2 regions of the Cupriavidus sp. CER-90 genome follow, and region 2 is predicted to be linked to the other one. Evidence: riboswitches for the same ligand, from Rfam matches in the RefSeq annotation. Region 2 holds a riboswitch; the other holds the start of a gene.
The links. A riboswitch is a leader RNA that binds a small molecule or an ion and turns the genes downstream of it on or off. The one in region 2 is predicted to bind glycine.
Positions count from the first base shown of each region.

Region 1: it holds a riboswitch for glycine, as region 2 does, so the genes downstream of both, gcvT (glycine cleavage system aminomethyltransferase GcvT) here and AC24R4_RS07925 (D-amino acid dehydrogenase) in region 2, are expected to answer to the same signal.

Region 1 is NZ_JBYGYM010000002.1:1,462,944-1,474,703, forward strand. Features, by position in the region: gene gcvP (aminomethyl-transferring glycine dehydrogenase) at 1-558, opposite strand, end outside; gene gcvH (glycine cleavage system protein GcvH) at 637-1,017, opposite strand; gene gcvT (glycine cleavage system aminomethyltransferase GcvT) at 1,130-2,257, opposite strand; glycine riboswitch at 2,347-2,468, opposite strand; glycine riboswitch at 2,490-2,577, opposite strand; gene AC24R4_RS17250 (YMGG-like glycine zipper-containing protein) at 2,671-2,895, opposite strand; gene AC24R4_RS17255 (UvrD-helicase domain-containing protein) at 3,177-5,264, shown strand; gene AC24R4_RS17260 (response regulator) at 5,589-6,320, shown strand; gene AC24R4_RS17265 (ATP-binding protein) at 6,325-7,623, shown strand; gene AC24R4_RS17270 (ABC transporter substrate-binding protein) at 7,645-8,817, opposite strand; gene hemN (oxygen-independent coproporphyrinogen III oxidase) at 9,062-10,531, shown strand; gene AC24R4_RS17280 (c-type cytochrome) at 10,630-11,523, opposite strand.
Region 2 is NZ_JBYGYM010000001.1:1,764,622-1,776,381, forward strand. Features, by position in the region: gene AC24R4_RS07885 (TonB-dependent siderophore receptor) at 1-294, shown strand, start outside; gene AC24R4_RS07890 (hypothetical protein) at 333-683, opposite strand; gene AC24R4_RS07895 (LysR family transcriptional regulator) at 736-1,692, opposite strand; gene AC24R4_RS07900 (MFS transporter) at 1,845-3,164, shown strand; gene AC24R4_RS07905 (M81 family metallopeptidase) at 3,190-4,686, shown strand; gene AC24R4_RS07910 (hypothetical protein) at 4,743-5,210, opposite strand; gene AC24R4_RS07915 (diguanylate cyclase domain-containing protein) at 5,355-6,932, shown strand; tRNA gene AC24R4_RS07920 (tRNA-Leu) at 7,024-7,110, shown strand; gene AC24R4_RS07925 (D-amino acid dehydrogenase) at 7,455-8,723, opposite strand; glycine riboswitch at 8,886-8,984, opposite strand; gene AC24R4_RS07930 (M20 aminoacylase family protein) at 9,044-10,255, opposite strand; gene AC24R4_RS07935 (MFS transporter) at 10,307-11,635, opposite strand.

The sequences.
Region 1 (11,760 bases), on a different contig from region 2:
GTTCGACGCATGCTTGTGGACGCGCTGCAGCAGCGTCATGGCCTCGGCAGCGGCCGTGCCTTCGTCGAGCATCGACGCATTGGCGATGTCCAGGCCGGTCAGGTCCGTGATCATCTGCTGGAAGTTCAGCATCGCCTCCAGGCGGCCCTGCGAGATTTCCGGCTGGTACGGGGTGTAGGCGGTGTACCAGGCCGGGTTTTCGAAAATGTTGCGCAGCACCACGCCCGGCGTGAGCGTGTTGTAGTAGCCCTGTCCGATGAAGCTCTTCAGGACGCGGTTCTTGCCGGCCAGGCCGCGCAGGCGGGCCAGCGCGGCTTCTTCGGTCAGCGGGGCGGTGAACTCGCCCAGCGACATGCCGTCGCGGCGGCGGATGGCGGCGGGCACCACGGCGTCGATCAGCGCGGCGCGGCTGTCGAAGCCAAGCACCTTGAGCATGTGTTGCTGTTCGGCGCTGTCGGGGCCGATGTGGCGGGCGGCGAAGGCGTCGCGCGCCTCCAGTTCGGCCAGCGTGGGCCGTGTACCTTGGGCGGCGGCATTCATGGGAAGCGGGGCGTTCATGGCAAGGAATCTCGGGGAGCGGGCGGCGGGCAGGTGGTCGGCCTGTCCGCCGCGCGCGGCATCAAACAGTCAGCGCGATCAGGCGCCGACGCTGGCCTTGTAGGCGTCGACGTTCATCAGGCCGTTCACGTCGTCGGCGTTGGCCGGCTTCAGCTTGAACAGCCAGGCGTCGAAGGCGTTGGCGTTGACCGACTCGGGCGCTGCCGAAGCGGCGTCGTTGACGGCGATCACTTCGCCAGCCACCGGGGCGTAGATGTCGGAAGCTGCCTTCACGGACTCCACCACGGCCAGGGCGTCGCCGGCACCCACCGACTTGCCCACTTCGGGCAGTTCCAGGAAGACGATGTCGCCCAGGGCGTCCTGTGCGTGGTCGGTAATGCCGATCGTCAGCGTGCCGTCGGCTTCGACGCGCACCCATTCGTGCGACTCGGTGTACTTCAGGTCAGCGGGGAAGTTCATGAGGTTCTCCGGGATACAGTTTGTTTCTTGTTTCATTCACCCGGTCCGCAGCAGGTTGGGCTCGAGCGGACGGGCGGAAGGGCGACCGTTTGATGTGAAGCCGGGCGATGCCTCAGCTCACGAGTGCCTTGCCATTACGCACAAACGGCAGTTTAACCACAGTCGCGGTCAGTTTGCGGTCACGAATCTCGACCTGGACGTCGGTGCCCGGCGCCACGCCCTTCGGCAGGCGGGCGAACGCGATCGACTGCTGCAGGCTCGGGCTGAACGTGCCGCTGGTGATTTCGCCGGTGCCGGCCGCCGTGATGACCTTCTGGTGCGCACGCAGCACGCCGCCCTTGTCGCGCAGGATCAGGCCCGCGAACGTCTGCTTCTGGCCGCCCGCCACCAGGGCCTGCTTGCCGATGAAGTCGCGCTCGCTCTGCAGGTCGACCGTCCAGGCCAGGCCGGCGTCCAGCGGCGAAGTATGGATATCCATGTCCTGGCCGTACAGGTTCATGCCGGCTTCCAGGCGCAGCGTGTCGCGCGCGCCCAGGCCGGCCGGACGTACGCCCGCGGCGATCAGCTTTTCCCAGATGCCGGCGACGTTCTCGGCCGGTACCACGAGCTCGAAGCCGTCTTCGCCCGTGTATCCGGTGCGGGCGACCATCAGTTCGCCCATTTCCGGGTCTTGCACGACCAGCGCGTTGAACGGCTTCAGCGCATCGGCCGGCTGGGTGGAGGGGAAGGCCTGGTAGACCTTGGCGCGGGCGTTGGGGCCCTGCACGGCCACGATGGCCAGCTTGCCGGTGCCGGCCGGTGCCACGTCGCCGCGGCGCGGTGTGATCGTCACGCCGCTGCCGGTGGCGGCATTGCGCGACTGGATCCATTCGATGTCGCCAAGCGCCGTGCTGGCGTTCACCACCAGGCGGAAGTGGTCCTCGGCAAAGAAGTAGACGATCAGGTCGTCGATGACGCCGCCTTTTTCGTCGAGCATGCACGAATACAGCGCCTTGCCCGGCGTCTGCAGCTTGTCGACGTTGTTGGCCAGCAGGCCGCGCAGGAAGGCCCGCGTGCCGGCCCCGTGCAGGTCGACCACGCACATGTGCGACACGTCGAACATGCCGGCATCGGCACGCACGGCATTGTGTTCCTCGATCTGCGAACCGTAGTTGACCGGCATGTCCCAGCCGCCAAAGTCGACCATGCGGGCGCCGAGGGCGCGGTGGATAGCGTTGAGGGGCGTGGCCTGGAGCGTCATGGATATCCTCGGGGGCGGTTCGAAAACGAAAAAAGGGTCATCCGCCGCAACGATCGGGCGCACCAATGTGCATCCAATCCGCTGCGGCGGATGACCCCTCTGTCCTCGATACCTGAGAGATTACGAAGCCGGAACTTCGTGCGCCCCTTCGGTGGACATGCTCACCACGGCATCAGGGCAGTGGCGGATGTCGCTCTCCAGAGTGCGGCATGCATCGTGTGCATGTTGCATGCCGATCCGGTCGGTCCATGGTGCCTGAGAGTTTGCGGGTGGTTCCCCTTCGGCGGCGCAATCGATGCGCGCTCTCCCGGCCGGATGCGCGAGAATGTACGGGACCGGTCAGCCTTTGTCAAACCTACGCCCGACGCCGGCCGGCGGTCCCGCCCCCGGGATTGGAATCGCCCGCGGGTCGGTTAGCGACGGTCCTTCGTCACGACATTACCGACCACGCCGCCCACGGCCGCGCCGCCCAGCGTACCCAGCGCGCTGCCGTCGGTCAGGACGGCACCGCCGAGCGCACCGGCGCCCGCGCCAATGGCGGTATTACGCTGCTTCGGGGTCATGTCCGCGCAGCCCGCAAAGCCCACCAGCGTCACGCCGATCAGGGCAACTTTCGAAAGGGTGCGAAGCGTCTTCATGATTGGCTCCTTTGTTGTCATCGAGATCATCGTTTCCGATTTGTTGATATGTCCCGGACCGGTCGCGCCACGCGCAAGACCCGTGCGGTCCTGTGAGATAAGAGGCAAGCTCCATGCCCCGGGATCCGCCGCTTTACGATTGTTACCAGCCTGAAACGCCTCTTGTCGGACGCCGCCCGACACGCCCGTGCGCGCCTGCGGCGCGTGTTAACATCGACGCCTTCGGCGCGCCACCCCCAGGTGCGCCATGCGCCATTCCGCCTGCCACGTTCCCCAACCTCATGACTCTCGGACTCAATGCCGCGCAATCCGAAGCGGTGCGCTACCTCGACGGCCCCTGCCTTGTGCTGGCGGGCGCCGGATCAGGCAAGACCCGCGTGATCACGCAGAAAATCGCCCACCTGATCGAGGACAAGGGGTTCGAGCCGCGTCACATTGCCGCCGTCACGTTCACGAACAAGGCGGCGAAAGAGATGCAGGAGCGCATTGCCAAGCTGATGGAAGGCAAGACCACGCGCGAAGGGAAGCGCATTCCACTCAAGCAGCTGACGGTTTGTACGTTTCACTCGCTGGGCGTGCAAATCTTGCGCATGGAGGCGGAGCATGTCGGGTTGAAGCCACAATTCTCGATCATGGATTCGGACGACTGCTTCGGGCTGGTCCAGGAGCAGCTGAGCACCACCGACAAGAAGCTGATCCGCAGCGTGCAAGGCACCATCTCGCTGTGGAAGAACGGCATGGTCGATCCCGAGACCGCGCTTGCGCAGGCGGCCAATGCCGACGAGCACCAGGCCGCGATGGTCTATCGCAACTACGTGGCCACGCTGAACGCGTACCAGGCGGTGGACTTCGACGACCTGATCCGCCTGCCCGCCGAACTGTTCGCGCGCGACGAGGCCGTGCGCTTGAAGTGGCAGAACCGGCTGCGCTATTTCCTGGTCGACGAATACCAGGACACCAACGCGTGCCAGTACCAGCTGCTGAAGCTGCTGGCCGGCGGCTCGCACCTGCGCGCGCCGGCGTTCACGGCGGTGGGCGACGATGACCAGGCCATCTACGGCTGGCGTGGCGCCACGCTGGACAACCTGCGGCTGCTGCAGACCGATTTTCCGGACCTGAAGGTGGTCAAGCTGGAGCAGAACTACCGCTCGACCGTGCGCATCCTCGAAGCGGCCAACGCGGTCATCGCCAACAATCCGAAGCTGTTCGACAAGAAGCTGTGGTCGGAACACGGCATGGGCGATCCGATCGCCGTCCATCCGATGAACGACGAGGAGCACGAGGCCGAGTCGGTGGTGTTCCGCCTGTCCGCGCACAAGTTCGAGCGCCGCGCGCAGTTTCGCGATTACGCCATCCTGTATCGCGGCAACCACCAGGCGCGCCTGTTCGAGCAGATCCTGCGGCGCGAGCGCATTCCGTACGTGCTGTCGGGCGGCCAGAGCTTCTTCGACAAGGCCGAGATCAAGGACATCTGCGCCTACCTGCGCCTGATTGCCAATCCGGACGATGACCCCGCGTTCATTCGCGCCATTACCACGCCGCGCCGTGGGGTGGGCAACACCACGCTCGAGGTGCTGGGCACGTTTGCGGGGCAGGCCAAGGTGTCGCTGTTCGAGGCGGCGATGATGGGCGGCATCGAGGCCAGGCTGCAGCCGCGCCAGCTGGAGCCGCTGCGCACGTTCTGCGAATCGATGGTGCGCCTGGCCGAGCGCGCGGCCAGCGACCCGGCCACCGTGGTGCTGGACGACCTGATGGAAGGTATCCACTACGAGGCCTATCTGTACGACACCTTCGACGAACGGCAGGCGCAGTCGCGCTGGACCAATACGCTGGAATTCCTGGACTGGCTCAAGCGCAAGGGCACGCGTCCGGAGGCCGAAGGCGACGGCGAGGCCACGGGCGCCGACACGGCCGACGGCTTCGGCGACGAAGGCAAGAATCTGCTCGAACTGACCCAGACCGTGGCGCTGATGAGCATGCTCGAAGGCCGCGACGAAGATCCCGACGCGGTGCGGCTGTCGACCCTGCACGCGTCGAAAGGCCTGGAATATCCGCACGTGTTCCTGGTGGGCGTGGAAGAGGGCATCCTGCCCCACACGCGCGAGGACGAAGACCTGGACGACGAGAAGATCGAGGAAGAGCGCCGGCTGATGTATGTGGGCATCACGCGCGCGCAGCGCACCCTGCAGATCAGCTGGTGCAAGAAGCGCAAGCGGGCGCGCGAAACCTATTCGGTCGAGCCGTCGCGCTTTATCGCCGAGATGAAGCTGGAGGAAGCGCCAGCACCGCAGGACACCACGCCGGCGATGAGTCCGAAGGACCGGCTCGCCGGCCTGAAGGCGCTGCTGAACAAGCCCGTCGCGGCCTGACTTGATACAAGGCCGACAAGACGGCCGGGGTCGGGCTCACTACGATTGGCGGCGCGTGGAAACGTCCCTCGGACGTTCCTGCGACGCACCGCGCCCGCCCTTCGGCTGCGGTGTGGCTGGGCGCATGCGAGCCCGGCTTCTTCCCTGTTGAACGCTCCCGGATGCGGCAGCACCGGGGGCGTATTTTTCTCCCGGGCGTTCGTGCTGCGCCCCAGGTGCCGTGCGCGGCACGTATCAAAATTGATACAAAGCGGGCATCGCCTGTTATCTGCCGGCTGGTACATTGGCCGATCGGATGTCCCGCGTATTCCTCACTTTTCCCCCATGGACCTGTCGCCCAACCTGCCCATTCGTCTGCTGATCGTCGATGACGACCCCCAGATCCGCGCCATGCTGGCCGAATACCTGGCCACGTTCGGCATGGAGGCCGAGGGCGCGGAAGGCGGCGCGGCGATGCGCACGGCGATGGGCCGGCAGGACTACGACCTGGTGATCCTGGACCTGTCGCTGCCGGGCGAAAACGGCCTGACGCTGTGCCGCGAGATCCGCGAGCAGAGCAACCTGCCCGTGATCATGCTGACCGCGCGTGCCGAACTGGCCGACCGCGTGGTGGGCCTGGAAGTGGGGGCCGACGACTACGTGACCAAGCCGTTCGAGATGCGCGAGCTGGTGGCGCGGATCCACACGGTGCTGCGCCGCAGCCGTGGCGACGTACGCCGCCCGACGCCTGCCCCGGGCGGGCACGAGATGCGCTTCGGCTGCTGGCGCCTGAATGCCACGCTGCGCCAGCTGGTCGATGCGGAAGACACCGTGGTGCCGCTGTCCAACGCCGAATTCCGCCTGCTGCTGACGTTCATCGAGAATCCGAACCGCGTGCTCGACCGCGAGATGCTGATCAACAATGCGCGCGGCCGCGACCTGGACGTCTTCGACCGCAGCATCGACCTGCTGGTATCGCGGCTGCGCCAGAAACTGCGCGACGACCCGCGCGACTCGTCGCTGATCCGCACCGTGCGTGGCGAAGGGTACGTGTTCACCGGCAACGTGGAGCACTGAAGGCATGGCTGCTGCGATTCCGCCGACCACCGGCGGTGCTTCGGCGATACGGGCCGAACCGCGCGCCCCCGGGCCGGCCAGACGCCGCCGGTTCAACTCGATGTTCATGCGGTTGTTCTTCGTGATGACCGCCATCATGCTGGCCGTGCATGTGCTGGGCGTGACCGTGATCGAGAGCGTGTTTCCGCGCCCGGGTTCGGAACGCTACATGGAGCGCATGCGCCGCGCCGCGTCCGACGCCGAGGCGGCGGGCCAGCTGGTGCCCAGCGGCACGCCCGCGCATCCGCTCGAAGGGGTGTTCATGCCCGACCGGCCGCCTGGCGCGCCGGCCGGCATGCGCGGCAATGAACCGTTCGATTTCGATGGCCCGCCGCTGCGCCCCGAAGCGTTCGGCGAACGCCGGCCATTCGACCGTCCCCCCGGGCCGCCGAAGGGATTTCATATCCGTGGCATCTGGCCGCCGCACCTGGGCCTGATCTTCCAGCTGGCGGCCATCCTGATCGCTTCGTGGGTGGGTGCCCGCCTGCTGGCGCGGCCGGTGCAGCAACTGGCCAGCGGCGCCAACCGTCTGGCGCAGGACGTCCATGCCCCGCCGCTGGACGAAGACACCGGCCCCGCCGAAGCGCGCGACGCCACGCACGCGCTGAACCTGATGCAGCAGCGCATCCGCACCCAGCTGGCGCAGCAGTCGCGCTTCCTGGCGGCGGTGTCGCATGACCTGCGCACGCCGCTGACGCGCATGAGCCTGCGTATCGAACGCATCGAGGACAACGACGTGCGCTATCGCCTGCGGCAGGATCTGGCCGAGATGAATGGCCTGATCGACGCCACACTGTATTACCTGCGCGAACGCGACGACGGCACCGGCCCGCGCCAGCGGGTGGACATGGTGGCGCTGCTGCAGGCGGTGGTCGACGACGCCCAGGAAATCGGGCAGGACGTGCGCCTGTCTGGCGAAGCGGCGCCGCTGCTGGCCTATCCGGCCGAACTGCGGCGCGCCGTGGTGAATCTGGTGGAAAACGCCCACCGCTATGGCGGCGCCGCGCACATCATCCTCACCGACACCCCCGAGCGCGTCTCGATCGACGTCTGCGACAACGGGCCCGGCATTCCGCCGGCCGAACTGCAGCGCGTGCTGGAGCCGTTCTATCGGCTGGAGTCCTCGCGCAGCCGCGCCACCGGCGGCGTGGGCATGGGCCTGTCGATCGCCGCCGATATCGTGGCGCGCCACGGTGGCGAACTGAAGCTGACCAACCGGGCGGAGGGCGGGCTGCGCGTCAGCATCACACTGCCGCGCGCCTGATCGAAGCGAGCCAGCCCACGCTCAGGCGCGCTGCGGCAGGCCGCTCTTGCCGATCGCCGCCAGCTGCACGTACTGCGACCCACGCAGGCCCCGCGTGAAGTCGAGCGTGAAGTCCCCGACGTCGATGCGGGCCTGCAGCGCGCGCCGCAATTCCGCCGGGCCCGACGCCTTCATGCCGGCAGCCGCGCGCACCAGCCAGGCCGCACCGATATAGCCGGCCAGCGTGGCAGGCGAGGGCGGCTCGTCCAGGTACTGCTTCATGCGGGCCACGTGCTCCTTGACGACGCGCAGCGTCGATTCCTGCGGCCCCGGTGCTATCTGCGTCACGACCATGCCGCCCGCGTAGCCGGCGCCCAGGATCTCGCGCGCCGCCGACGGACTGACCGCCGAAAGGCCGACCAGAAACCCGTACCAGTTTTGCGCCGCCAGTGCGCGGCCCAGGCTGCCATAGGCCAGCGTGTCGCCCGCGACGATCACTGCGCCCGGCCGGGCCGCGGCAATGCGCCGTGCGCTGTCGTCGACATTGCCAATCAGCGCCACGGCGCGCGTCGAGATGTCCTTTTCCAGGCGCGCCAGCCACGGGGTGCCGACGCCGAGCGTGCCGGCCGCGAAGTCGGGCGACACCGCCAATGCGATGCCGGTCAGCCCGTAGCTGCGCAGCTGATGCACGGCGGCGTCGAGTTCGGCCTGATAGTCGGCGCGCGTGAACCATACGTTGTCGGCGCTCAGCGCCAGCCCCGACAGCGGCGCGACGATCTGCACCCCGCGCCGCGTCAGGTCGGCCGAGCCGGCCAGCGTGGGCAGCAGGCTGTCGCCAGGCCCGAACAGCACCTCGGCACGTTCGTTGTCGGCCAGCGCCACGGCCTGTGCGACGGCGGCGCGCGGGTTCGAGGCGTCCGCATCGCGCACCACGTGCACGATGCGCAGCCCGCCATTGCCGGCCGGCGACGCATTGAAGGCATCAAACATCACCTTGGCGCCGGCCAGATAATCGCGCGCCTGATCGGCCTGCGGCCCCACGCGGTCCACCAGGTGGCCCACTACGAGCTGGCGGCGCAGGACCTGGCCAGCCGGCTGCGCCATCGCGGGCAGCACGGCGGCGGACGTCAGGGCGCCGAGTCTCTGCAAGGCGCGGCGGCGGCCCGTCGAAGCGGGCGGACACGCGGGGGGCGACTGCGGCAAGGCTGGGCGCATGGCATTGAGAGTCGGATGGACAGGATGTACGGCGGAAGCGAGTGCGGCTGGACTTGGTACTCGGCGAGCCGGGCCCGAGACTATCGGCCCTTCATGACGCTTCCGTGACTTTTGCCCGACATGAGGCCCCCCGTTGGCGGGGCTGGCAGGTGTAGGGGCGCCATGATCTTGATGCGCATCAAGGTTGTTGCACCGTGCGAGGCATAGCATCGATTGTCATTCCGCCCACAAATCGAGTTTCCGCATGTCCGCCCCCATTCCAGACGCCGCCGGCACGGCTTTCGACCGCCGCGCGCTTGCCGATTTCCGCAGCCTGGCCGGCCGTATCGACGGCAACGGCCCCCGCTATACCTCCTATCCCACCGCCGACCGCTTCCACCATGACGTGGGCGACGCCGGCTACCAGACTGCGCTGCAGGCGTGCCGCGCCGATTCGCCGGCCCCGCTGTCGCTGTATCTCCATATCCCGTTCTGCGAAAACATCTGCTACTACTGCGGCTGCAACAAGATCATCACCAAGGATCACAGCCGCAGCGCGCAGTATGTCGACTACCTGTCGCGCGAAATGGCGATGGTCGCCGGGCGCCTGGGCGAGCGACGCGCCGTGATGCAGTCGCACTGGGGCGGCGGCACGCCGACCTTCCTCGACCCCGATGAAATGCGCCGGGTCATGGCGGCGCTGCACACACATTTCGTGCTGCTGCCGGAGGGCGAACATTCGATCGAGATCGATCCGCGCCGCGTCACCGACGAACGCATGGACCTGCTGGCCGAACTCGGCTTCAACCGCATCAGCCTGGGCGTGCAGGATTTCGACCAAGAGGTGCAGGAAGCCGTGCACCGGGTGCAGTCGTATGAAGACACGCGCGCCGTGGTGGAGGCGGCGCGGCGCCTGGGATTCCAGTCGGTCAGCGTGGACCTGATCTACGGCCTGCCGCACCAGACCACGGCGCGCTTTGGCAAGACCATCGAAAAGGTGCTGGCGCTGCGGCCCAACCGGCTGTCGGTGTACAGCTACGCCCACCTGCCGCATGTGTTCAAGCCGCAACGCCGTATCGATGCCGCAACACTGCCGCCGGCGGCCGAGAAGCTCGACATCCTGGTGTCGACGATCGAACGGCTGACCGCCGCCGGCTACGTCTATATCGGCATGGATCACTTTGCGCTGCCCGACGACGACCTGGCGATCGCCCAGCGCGAAGGCCGGCTGCAACGCAATTTCCAGGGCTATGCCACGCACGCCGGCTACGACCAGATCGGTCTTGGCGTATCGGCCATCGGCGCCGTGGCCGGGCACTATGTCCAGAACGCCCGCACCACGGACGACTACTACGCCGCGATCGATGCCGGGCGCCTGCCGGTGGTGCGCGGTTTCGAGATGTCCGCCGACGATCATCTGCGCAAGGCCATCATCGGCGCGCTGATGTGCAACGGCACGCTGGACATTGCCGAGGTGGAAAAGACCTACGGCATCGACTTTGCCACCACCTTCGCCGCCGAGCTGGCCGACCTGGACAGGCTGGCGGAGGACCACCTGGTACGCCGCACGCCGGCCCGCATCGACATTACCGAACTGGGACGCCTGCTGGTACGCCGCGTGGCCATGGTCTTCGACCGCTACCTGCGCGACGACGCCGCCCGCCCGCAACCGGCGCCCAGCGCCGCCAACGATGCCCAGGCGATTCCGCTGGTGCGCTATTCGCGCGTGGTCTAGCGACAGCGGCCACGCCAGAAACGAAAAAGCCCGCGACAGATTCGCGGGCTTTTTGCTGGGCGCGGGCCCGGTGGGCCGGGCCTGGTCTGAAGCGACGCTTATTTGGCTGCGTTGGCCATGTAGTCCGATGCGGCGATCACGTCCGCATCCGGACCGGCGTAGCCACCCTTGGGCGGCATCACACCCTTGCCCTTGAGCGCGTAGTTGTGAACCACGTCCATGCCTTCCTTGAGGCGCGGAGCCCAGGCGGCCTTGTCGCCGAACTTCGGCGCACCGGCCACGCCGGCAGCGTGGCACGCGGCGCAAACCTGTTCGTAGACCTTCTTGCCCGTGTCGGCCGACGCCGCAGCCGGGGCAGCGGCGGGTGCAGCCGGTGCTGCGGCTGCCGGAGCAGGGGCTGCCGCGGGTGCGGGCGCTGCGGCGGCCGGTGCCGCAGCCGCCTCGGGCGCCGAGGCCGCAGCCTGGGCGGTGGCACCCTGGGCCGGAGCAGCCGGCTCGGGGAACTTGGCACCGCCGGCATCGGCCATGTAGACCACGGCGCGGGCCAGTTCGTAATCGCTGAGATCGTCCGGCGACGTGCCGGCGCGGGCGGGCATCGCGCCCTTGCCGTTCAGCACCGACTTCAGCAGGCCATCAAAGCCCTGGCCGATCCGGGCCGTCCAGTCACCCGCCGTGCCGTACTTCGGCGCACCGGCCGCGCCCGTGGCGTGGCACGCGGCGCAAACTTCCTTGTAGACCTGCTCGCCCGTCTTGAAGACGCGCGGGGCATTGGGATCCTTGATTTCGAGTGACGCTACCGGCGCGATACGGGTGTTCACCGCCTCCACGCTCTGGGTGGAGCCGGCGCCCTCGCGGGTGCCATGTCCGACAAAATTGACCAGCAGGATGATGACGATGATCGGCACCAGAAAGGCGGCGATCACAACAGCGACAAGCTGCTTAGGGGTCTTGATTGGCGACTCGTGGTGGTCGTTTTGATGGACGTCACTCATACAGAACTCTCGATTTTGCGGGAAACCTATTGCACAGCACGTGGGGGCGGCTTGCTTGTCTGGCCCTGTCTTCGGGGATGCATCTGTCGGTCTTCGCGTCCGGGGCGTCTCCAGCCCCGCTACGTCTCTGGTACGACGCAAATAGCTGCCGATTATAGACCCAAGACTCGGCCACGGGGGCCAAAAGCGACGGCTCAGAGACCTGTGAAAACCCGGGTTCGGCGGCCCCCGGCGCAT
Region 2 (11,760 bases):
GTGACCGGCCGCGTCGAGTACGACACGCCGTTCGTCCCCGGCCTGACGCTGTGGACCGGCGCCAAGGTGACCGGCTCGATGTACGTGAACTCGGCCAATACGCAGCAGATTCCGTCGTACACCACGGCCGACATCGGCGCGCGCTACACCACCCGTATGGCCGGCAAGCCGGTGACCGTGCGCGCCGTGCTGAACAACGTGTTCAACCGCCGCTACTGGACCACCACCTATGACGGCTTCGTGCTGCCGGCGGCCACGCGCACGTTCCTGATGAACGCCTCGCTGCAGTTCTGATGGATTGAAATGCAGGCGGCCGGCAGGGGCCGCCGTTCTCAGCCCCGGCGCACCGCCGTGACCTTGCCGCCCATCACGTCGAGGGTGCGCCGCTGCGGGTTGTAGTCCATCGTGCCCGGCATATGCTGGCCTTCGCGATTGCCGAAGCGCCATGCGCAGCCTTCGAGCAGTTTGGCCGCTTCGGCTTCGGTCTTGCCGATCAGCGCGTTGTCGCCGAGCTTGTCGGCCTGGCAGCCCTCGGGCGTGCCACGGCCGCCTTGGGGCCCCGGATTGGCCACGCCGGCAATTGGCAGCTGCGGCGGCTGCGGCTGCGCGGCGCAGCCCGCCATCATCGTGGCCATTGCCATGGCGCCCGTGAGGGCCATCCCTTTCCAGTTCGGTGCAGTCATGCAGAGGCTCCTTGGCCGTATGAGGGAGCCCCGATTCTAGCGGACCCTGCGTTCAGGGCGACTTGCGCGCCGTGGCGCGTCCGCGCCCGCGCGGTGCGGGGGCCGCGAACATCGACATGTCGCGCACGATGCAGCCCAGCAGCGTGTCGGCGGCCACGCCCAGCGGCCGGCCCGCCTTGACCAGCAACCGCGCCTTGGCCGCCTCGAACAGCGGGTGGGCGATCGGCAGGGTCACCAGTTCGCCCGAACCCAGTTCCCGATAGGCCGCAAACGCGCCGATCAGCGTGATGCCGTGGTGGCGCTTGACGAAGTGCCGCAGCACGGCCAGCGAATTGGTGGTCAGCGTGGGACGGATCTGGATGTTCTCGGCGTACGCCAGCATCTGCACGATCTGCCCGAGCCCGAACGCCGGCGGCATCATCGCCAGCGGGTAGTCGGCAAGCTCGCGCACATCCACGGTGGTGCCGCGCAGCGCCAGGGGGTGCCCGGCATGCACCAGCAGCACCACCGGCTGGGACGACGTGGCCACCCAGCGCACATCGGCATGCGACGGCGGGTTGTAGGCCAGGCCGATATGGGCGCGGCTTTCGGCCACCTCCTGCAGCACGTTGTTGACGGGCAGGATGTCCACCGTGACGTCGAGCCGGGGGTATTGCGCGCAGAAGTCGGTGAGCACCTCGTCCATCAGGCCATCGACATAGCCCTCGCTGGTGGCAATGCGGATCTGGCCGTGCTGCAAGCCACGCAGCGCCTGCAGGCGGTCTTCGAACAGCTCCTGCTGCGCCCGGCAGCCCTGCCAGTATTCCAGCAGGTGCAGCGCCACTTCGGTGGGCTGCACGCCGCGCGCGTGGCGGTCGAACAGCGGCGCGCCGACTTCGTCCTCCAGCAGGCGGATCTGGCGCGTGATGACCGATGGCGATGTGTTGATGCTGTCGGCCGCGCCCCGGATCGATCCGTGCGTGAGCACCTCGTGGAAATAGCGCAGCCTGCGCTGGTTCAGTTCTCGCATGTCGAAAGCCGAGCTGTTGCCGATTGGGCAACGATAGCCGACTTAAGTTGCTCTTGCTCTGCTTTTTCATCTGACCGACGATCCTTCGACAACAAGAAAAAGCGACAGCACAACGTTCATCGCATCCAAAGGACGACCACGGGAGAGACCGCATGTCCACCACACTGCCCCCACGCACCACGCCGGCGCACGACCGCGCCGCGCAACAGGCGCTGTACCGCAAACTGAACTGGCGCCTGCTGCCCTTCCTGCTGCTCTGCTATACGTTCGCCTACCTGGACCGCGTCAATATCGGCTTCGCCAAGCTGCAGATGCAGAGCGACCTGGGCTTCTCCGACGCTGTGTACGGCCTGGGTGCCGGCATCTTCTTCTTCGGCTATGTGCTGTTCGAGATCCCCAGCAACCTGCTGCTGCCCCGCATCGGGGCACGCAAGACCATCAGCCGCATTCTGGTGCTGTGGGGCCTGACGTCGGCCGGCATGATGTTCGTGCGCGACGAAACCACGTTCTATGTGATGCGCTTCCTGCTCGGCGTGTTCGAGGCGGGTTTTGCGCCGGGCATGATCTTCTACCTGACGTACTGGTACGGCCAGCAGCGCATGGCGCGCGTGATGGCCGTGGTGATGCTGGCGGGCCCGCTCGGCGGCATCTTCGGCTCGCCGCTGTCCACGTGGCTGATGACTGGCCTGTCGGGCACGCATGGCCTGGCAGGCTGGCAGTGGATGTTCCTGGTGGAAGGCCTGCCGTGCGTGCTGCTGGGCGTGCTGGCGCTGCGTGTGCTGGCGGACCGGCCGGCCGATGCAACGTGGCTGACCGATACCGAAAAGCGCATGATTGCCGCCGAACTGCACACGCCCGGCGCGGGCCACCATTCGTTCGGCCAGGTGGCGCGCGATCCGCGCGTGTACCTGCTGGCCTTCGCCTACTTCACGATGATCTGCGGCATCTATGCGGTCAGCTTCTGGCTGCCGTCGATCATCAAGGCCGATGGCGTGACCGACACCATGCAGATCGGCCTGTATTCGATGATCCCGTATATCGCGGCCGCCATTGCGATGGTCGTGATCGGCCGGCGCTCGGACCGGCGCGGCGAGCGGCGCCTGCATAGCGCCGTGCCCGCCTTCATCGGGGCCGTGGCGCTGGCGGTGGCCACGCTGTCCAGCGGCAACCTGGCGGTGTCGCTGTTGTGCATGACGATCGCCACGGCGATGATGTGGACGGCCTACACGGTGTTCTGGGCCATACCGTCGCAATACCTGAAGGGCGATGCCGCCGCGGGCGGTATCGCGCTGATCAACACGATCGGCCTGGTCGGCGGCTTCCTGAGCCCGACCATCATCGGCTGGGTGCGCACGGCCACCGGCAGCATGCAGGCCGGCCTGCTGGTGATGGTGGCGCTGCTGGTGGCCGGCGCGGTGACGCTGGTGGCCAACCGCATGCCCGCGCCGCAAGGCAGTCCGGCCACGGTTTGACGACAACATGAACATGGAGAACCCTTTGGCACCCCGAATCCTGATCGCCGGTTTCCAGCACGAAACCAATACGTTTGCGCCATCCAAGGCCACCTACGCCAGTTTCGAACGCGGCGAGGGCTTCCCGGCCATGGCGCGCGGCGACGATGTGCTGGCGCTGCGCGATGTGAATATCCCCGTGGGCGGATTCATCCAGGCCGCGCAGCGCAACGGCTGGGCCCTGCGCCCGGTGATCTGGGCCGGCGCCAGCCCGTCGGCGCATGTGACCGAGGATGCGTTCGAGCGCATCGCCGGCGAAATCGTCGCGGCGGCACGCGCGGGTGGGTTCGATGCCATCTACCTGGACCTGCACGGCGCGATGGTGGCCGAGCATGCAGACGATGGCGAGGGCGAATTGCTGGCCCGCCTGCGCGAGGTGATCGGCCCGGCGGTGCCGCTGGTGGCGTCGCTGGACCTCCACGCCAATGTCACGCAGCGCATGCTCGACGCTGCCGATGCGCTGGTGGCGTATCGCACCTATCCGCACGTCGACATGGCCGAAACCGGCGTGCGCGCCGCCGAACTGCTGCAGCCGCTGCTGGCCGGCCCGCGCCGCTGGCGTGCCGCGGCCCGCCGCCTGCCGTTCCTGATTCCGATCAACGGCATGTGCACGATGCTGGAGCCCGCGCGCGGCCAGTACGCGGCGCTGGCCGAGCTGGAGGCGGGCGGGGTGGTGTCGCTGTCATTCGCGCCGGGCTTCCCGGCCGCCGACTTTCCCGAGTGCGGGCCGGTGATCTGGGGCTATGGCGACGATGACGCCGCCGCCGAAGCCGCCGTGCAGGCACTCTACGACCGGATGCTGGCCGAGGAGGCCGCGTGGGAGGTGCCGTTCCTGTCCCCCGATGACGCGGTGCGCCAAGCCATGCGGATGGCCGAAGGCGCCACGCGTCCGGTGGTCATCGCGGATACGCAGGACAACCCCGGTGCCGGCGGCGACTCGAACACGATGGGCATGCTGCGCGCGCTGCTGCGCAACGGCGCGCAGGGCGCGGCCATCGGCCTGATCTGGGACCCGGCCGTGGCGGCCGCCGCGCATCGCGCCGGGGTGGGCGCGGTGATCGACGTGGCGCTGGGCGGCGTGTCGGGCGTGCCCGGCGACGAGCCGCTGCAGGGGCGCTTCGAGGTGCTCAGGCTATCGGACGGCGTCTGCCGCTTTGGCGGCCCGATGATGCACGGCATGCTGGCCGATGTGGGGCCCGTGGCGCTGCTGGGTATCGGCGGCGTGCAGGTGGTGGTCAGCGGCGGCAAGGCGCAGATGCTGGATCGCAACCTGTATCGCGTGGGCGGGGTCGAGCCCGAGGCGATGAAGATCCTGGTGAACAAGAGCTCGGTGCATTTTCGCGCGGACTTCCAGGGCATCGCCCACGCCGTGCTGGTGGCCAAGGCGCCGGGGCCGATGACGGCCGACCCGGCCGACCTGCCGTGGACGCGCCTGGCGCCCGGCATCCGCCTGAAGCCGATGGGCGAGCCGTTCCGCGCCTGAAGCCCGTTCCGCGCCTGAAGCCGGAAGCCTGACGCCGGGCGATCACGCGCCGGCGCTCAGAGCTTCTGCAATGCGGCCAGCCGGAAGATCTTCGCCCACAGGTTGGCGGCGTCCCGGTCGGCTACCGGTATCACCCATTCGCCCTGCTTGCCGTGGCGCACGCCGACGACCACATACCAGCGGCCCTGGCGCGCCTCGGGCCGGGCGGCCTCGATGTCCGCGAAGATCAGCACCTGGCGCTGGCCGTTCATCTCCAGCACGCAGTTCTTGCGTTCGGCGTCGACCTTGAGCGCCCCCCATTCGCCGCGCAGGGCCAGGATGCGTTCGCCCTTGACGCGCCGGCCATGGATGGCCCGGTAGCGGCGCAGCGCCGCCACGCACAGCGCCGCCAGTATCGCCAGTATCAGAATGTCGGCGGCGGCGCCGGCCAGCATGCCGGAAGCGGCCGTCACGAGCTGGTAGAGCCGGACCAGGCCATAAACGAAGGCAACGAGGATCGCGATGCCTAGGAGGATGAAGGGCACGTCGTGATTCCTGAAGGGTGGCGGGTAGGGTGTATGCGGGCAGCGTCGGGGTATGCCCCGGCGCCAGTGTCGGACCGTGCGGGCCTATAATGGTTCGCCCCGCATCGCCGGACGGGGTTTGCCATCCGGTTCGGCCCATCGTCAATGCCATCGTATCCTCTCGTCCTTTGCCTGACCATTGCCGTGGTGTGCAGTGTGGGCATGGCCGTCGCGGCCTGGCCGCGCCGCGATGACCCCACCGTCCGTGCATTCCTGGTGCTGGCGGCGGGCGTCACGATCTGGAGCGGCGGCCGGTTGCTGGAAATCAGCGAGACGGCGCTGCCAGGCCGGATCTTCTGGGCCAAGTTCCAGTATGCGGGCATCGTGGCGGTGCCGATCGGCTGGCTGGTGGCGATGGTTCACCTGAGCCGGCCACGCTTTGTCGTGCCGTGGTCGATGCTCTGGGTGCCGGTGTTCTTCGCGGTGCTGACGCTGGCGCTGGTATTCACCAACGAACGCCACCACCTGATCTGGACGTCGATCGAACTGATGCCGCCGGGCGTGTCGCCGGGCGCGGTGTTTCGCCACGGCATCGGCTACACCGCGGTGGCCGCCTGGACCTACGCGATGCTGGGCCTCAGCATGTATTTCCTGGCCACCGCCGAGGTGCCGAACGCGGCGCTGTCGGTGCGCGGCCGCAACGTGCTGATGGCGGGGCTGCTCCTGCCGCTGGTGACGCACATCGCCTACCTGTACCGCTGGACCGGCCCGCTGGGCGGCGACCTGACGCCGGCCACCTTTTCGCTGATGACCCTGCTGGTGTGGGTCTGCGCGCTGCGCAAGCACCTGGACGATACCGGCCACTACGCGCGGCTGCGCGTGTTCGACACGATCCGCGAGGGCTGCGCGATCCTGGGCGCGGACGGACGCATCGTCGAGTTCAATCCCGCCGCTGCCCGGCTGGTGCCCGACCTGCGCCGTGGCCAGATGCCGCCGCCGGCGTGGCACCACGCGCTGAGCGACCCCGACGAGCTGGCGCCCTTCATTCCCGATGGCCTGGGCTACGAACTGACGGTGGAGCCCGTGTGCCGGATGGACGGCAAGCAGATCGGCCTGCTGGTGTTCATGCGCGACATCAGCCGCTACCAGTCGCGCGAACAGGCGCTGGCCACGCAGCTTGGCGAAACGGCGGAGCAGCTGTCGCGCGTGCAGGCCGACCTCGATATCGACGCGCTGACCGGCATTCCAAACCGGCGTTACTTCCAGCGCGAATCGCTGGCCGCCGTGGCGCGCGCGCATGAGCGCGACAAGGAAATCGGCCTGCTGATCCTGGACGTCGACCTGTTCAAGCAATTCAACGACCTGTACGGGCACCCCTGCGGCGACGACTGCCTGCGCCAGGTGGCCGAAGCCCTGACCGGCGTGCTGCGGGGCCCGCAGTTCTGCGCCCGGCTGGGCGGCGAGGAATTCGCGGTGGTGCTGCCGGATTCGTCGGCGGACGAAACGCGCGCCATCGCCCGCAGCATGGTGGCGGTGGTGCGGGACCTGGCCATTCCGCACAACGGCACGCCCGTGCAGCCATACGTGACGATCAGCGTGGGCGCGGTATGCGCGGTGCCCGAAGCCCCGCGCCTGGAGCCGCTGCTGCACCGTGCCGACAGCGCGATGTACCGCGCCAAGCGGGCGGGGCGCAACCGCTACGTGGTCGACGGCAGCCTGTACCTTGGGGTGCAGAACAGCTGATTTTGACGATCGCGTGAAAAAGGGCTTGCAAATCGCCAGAGCTTATGTAGAATTCGCGTCTCGCTTCAACGCAGCAATGCAGCGAAACGAAGCCCAGATGGCGGAATTGGTAGACGCACTAGGTTCAGGTCCTAGCGGTGGCAACACTGTGGAGGTTCGAGTCCTCTTCTGGGCACCAATTCGAAAGCCCTGCTCAACGAGCAGGGCTTTTTCATTTCCGGCCCAGAAAGGGCAGTCCCTGCGGACTGCCCGCGGGGACTCGAAAAGCTTGCGCTTGCCAGCGCAAGCCGGGGTCGCGCCTGGGTGACCGAGTCCTCTTCTGGGCACCAATTCGAAAGCCCTGCTCAACGAGCAGGGCTTTTTCATTTTGGCGAAGCGTTTGGGCTTTCGCCGGGCTGGCCCTCTCCCCCGACCCCTCTCCCGCATCGCGGGAGAGGGGAGAACACCCAAGGCATGTCGACGGCGGCGGTTTGCTCCCCTCTCCCGCACGGCGGGAGAGGGGCGGGGGAGAGGGCGGGCGTATCAAGCTGCCACGCCGCCCACACCTTGGCCCACCGCAACGCGCGCGTGCTGCGTCGCGGCCTGCCGGACCACGTCCCCCACCATCTCGGCCGTCACTGCCGATAGCGTCCAGCCCAGATGTCCGTGCCCGGTGTTGTAGAACACGTTGGCGGCGTGGCCACGGCCTACGCGCGGCATCATGTTTGGCATCATCGGACGCAGGCCGGCCCAGGGCACGACGCTGCGCGTGCTGACGCCGGGGAAGCAGGCATGCACCCAGTCGACCAGCGGACGGATGCGGTCGGCGCGAATGTCGCGGTTGATGCCGTTGAACTCGGCCGTGCCGGCCACGCGGAAGCGGTCTGTGCCCAGGCGGCTGGTCACGAGCTTGGTTTCGTCGTCGAGCAGGCTGACCGTCGGCGCGCTGGCCTGGCTTTGCGCGTCGTTCAGGTTCACCGTGATCGAATAGCCCTTCACCGGATAGATGTTGACGCGGTCGCCCAGCTGCCGGGCAAAGGCGCGGCTGGCCACGCCCGCGCACACCACCACGCCATCGAATTCGCGCGATGTGGGCAGGTTGTCTTCCGCCGACACCACGGTCGCGCGCCGGCCCGTGGTGGCCACCGACCGCACATCCTGGTTGTACAGCGTATGCACGCCCAGGCGCCGGATCGCCGCGGCCAGGCCGCTGGTGAACTTGTGGATGTCCCCCGTGGCGTCGCTCTCGGTGTAGTAGCCGCCGTAGTAGTCGCCGGCCAGCGTGGGCTCGATGTCGCGCATCTCGGCCGGCGTGACCGCGTGGCGCTCCAGCCCGCCTTCGGCCAGCAGCTTCGACACCCGGCCGGCATGCTCGAAGCCCGCCTTGTTGCGATAGATATGCAGAATGCCGCGCCGCTTCAGGTCGAAGTCGATGCCTTCGGCGTCGGCCCAGGCAAACAGGTGCTGGCGCGCGGCGATGGCCAGGCGCGCGGTCTCGACCGTGTTGGCGCGGTAATGCGGGATCGACGCCATGAACTCGGCGAACCAGCTCAGCTTGTGCCAGGTGGGGCGCGGATTCACCAGCAGCGGCGCATCGGCGCGCAGCATCCATTTGATGCCCTTGGCCAGTGTGGACCAGTGCGTCCAGACCTCGGCGTTCGAGGCCGACAACTGGCCGCCGTTGGCGAACGACGTTTCCATGGCCGCATAGCGATGCCGCTCGAACAGCGTGACGGAGAACCCGCGCCTGGCCAGCGCGTACGCGGTCGTGACGCCGGTAATACCGCCGCCGATCACTGCAATGGATTTCATGTGGAAGGTCTTTCAGGACGTCATGGGGTGGCAGTCCGCGGCGCACCATGCGCTTCTCGCGGACGCCCCCTCTGTCCTTGACCTGAGAGATTCGCGAGCCGGGGCTCGCTTGCTCCTTCGGTACCGCCGGCCGACGTACAAGCCGGGGTTCTTCAGAGTTCCATGGCGATACCGGTCCTTTTGCCTGAGAGTTTCCGGGGCGGTTGCTCCTTCGGCGCCGTACTGCCTGGCGGCAGCAACGGGCTCTCCCGATATCGCGGGGTACAACGGTGGCCACTATGCCATAGAAATTAAAGATTCGGCTATCAGGTTTGTTGCCGTCAGGCCGAAGGCACCAGGAAGCGTTGCGCCAGCCGCACCCAGGCTGCGGCGCCCAGCGGCAGCACCTGGTCGTTGAAGTCGTAGCCGGGGTTGTGGACCATGCAGCCGCCGAATTCGCCTTCGCCGTTGCCCAGGATCAGATAGCAGCCGGGCACCGCATCGAGCATCCAGGCGAAGTCCTCGCTGCCATTGAGGCCCTTGGGCGCCTGCGTGACCACGTGCTCGGCGCCCACCAGCTCCTGGCAGACCTCGGCGGCCAGCGCGGTGGGGCCGGCCGCGTTGACCATCGGCGGCGTCAGCTGGCGATAGTCGATCTGGGCCGTCACGCCGTGGGCCTGTGCGGTCAGGCTGACAATCTCGTGGATGCGGGCTTCCACCAGCGCGCGCGTTTCGGGCCGCGCCGCGCGCACATTGAGGCCGAGCTTGACCTCCTCCGGAATCACGTTGTGCGTGGCACCGGCGTGGATGAAGCCGACCGATACCACGGCGGTGTCGTCGGGCGCCACGTTGCGCGCCACCACCGTTTGCAGCGCGGTGATGATGGCGGCCGACGCGGCAATGGGGTCCTTCGAACGATGGGGCATCGCACCATGGCCGCCGACGCCGCGGATCGTGACATCGGCCACGTCCGACGACAGGCTGACCGGCCCCTCCAGCACCCGGAACGACCCGGCCGGCACGCCGGGCATGTTGTGCAGCGCGAAGACCGCATCGCACGGAAAGCGCTCGAACAGGCCGTCTTCCATCATCGCGCGCGCGCCGCACAGGTTCTCTTCGTCGGGCTGGAAGATCAGGTTCAGCGTGCCGTCGAAGCTGCGCGACCTGGCCAGCGCGTGGGCGGCGGCCAGCAGGATGGCGGTATGGCCATCGTGCCCGCAGGCGTGCATGCGGCCGGGCGTCTTGCTGGCGTAGGGCAGGCCGGTGGCCTCGACGATCGGCAGGGCGTCCATGTCGGCCCGGATGCCCAGCCGTCGTGTGCCGTTGCCGACCTTCAACTGGCCCACCACGCCGCTCTTGCCAATGCCGGTGTGCACGTCGTAGCCCCAGCTTTCCAGCAGCGTGGCCACCAGCCGGCTGGTGGCGCCAACTTCGAAGCCCAGTTCGGGCTGCGCATGGATCTGGCGGCGGATATTGACGAAGGTCTCGGTGTCGATGGCAGGCAACAGGTGCGGCAGCAGCTGAAACGGGGTCAGGGTCGGTTCTCGGGTCATGGTGGTCTCGGAAAGTCAGGCTCGCGGCGTCGCGACGGATATCGACAGGGATCAGTGTTCGCGTGTCTCGGCGATGCGCAGCACGGCCACCAGGGCCAGCACGCCGCACGCCATCATGTAGAAGGCGGGGGCCATCGGGTTGCCGGTCTTCGCGAGCAACCATGTGACGACGAACTGCGACGACCCGCCGAACACCGTCACGCCCACGCTGTAGATCACGGCCAGGCCCGTGGCGCGCACGCCGGCGGGCAGCATTTCCAGCAGCATCAGGAACAGCGGCGTGGTGCCCAGGTTGATGCTGGCGGTCAGCAGCGCGGACAGGCCCAGCACCAGCGGGACGCTCGGGTAGTGGTTCATCAGCCAGAACGCGGGATAGACGGCCATCAGGCTGAACAGCAGCGACCCGGCCACCAGCGGCTTGCGGCGGTCAAGGCGGTCCGCCAGCGTGCCGGCAATCAGCGACACCACCAGCAGCGTGACGCCCGTGACACAGCCCGACAGGAACGACAGCGACGCCGGCATATGCAGCACGCGGATCATGTACGTCGGCATGAAGAACACCACCAGGTACATCGTGGCCGTACCGGCGGTGCCCGCCAGGATGCCCAGCACCACCTTGCCGGCGTGACGGCGGAACAGTTCGCCGACCGGGCTCGGGGCATGGGCGTCGGCCTCGTGCGTCTCGTCGAGATTGGCGCGGATATAGAGACCTACCGGCGCGATCAGCAGCCCGAGCAGGAACGGCACGCGCCAGCCCCAGCTTTCCAGCGCGGCGGTGGGCAGCAAGGCATAGAGCGTGGCGCCCGTGGCGGCGCCCGCCAGCGCGGAAATGCCCTGGCTGCCGATCTGCCAGCTCACGCGCCAGCCGCGGCCCTTTACGTCGCCGCCTTCCATCAGCATCGCGGTGGAGGCGCCAATCTCGCCGCCCAGCGAAAAGCCCTGCAGCAGCCGCCCCGCCAGGATGGTCAGCGACCCGAACACGCCAGCCGTGGCGTAGGTGGGGGCCAGCGCGATGCACAGCGTGCCCAGCACCATCAGGCCGATGGTCAGCGTCATGGCGGCCTTGCGGCCATGGCGGTCGGCATAGTTGCCGATCAGCACGCCGCCCAGCGGCCGCATGACAAAGCCGATGCCGAACGTGGCCACGGCCAGCAGCAGCGACCCGTACGGGCTATCCGACGGAAAGAACAGCTTGCCGATCAGCAGCGAGAAGAAGCTGTAGACCGTGAAGTCGAACATCTCCAGCGCATTGCCGATGGAGCATGCGGCGATCAGGCGGAACTGGCTTTGCTTAGCCCTGGCCGGGGTGGCGGAAGTGGCGGGGGCGGCGACGCTGGCAGCGGAGAGCGGCGTGCCGGCGGGCAAGGTGGCGTCGTTCATGTGGGGGCTCCACGAACTGGGTTGCGGAAATCGTGGCGCCCTGGCGGGCATCCATCGCTGAAGTTGTACGTCCTTGGCGATGCAGTATTCCGGCAAACACGCCGCCCCGAAAATCATTTATTGTC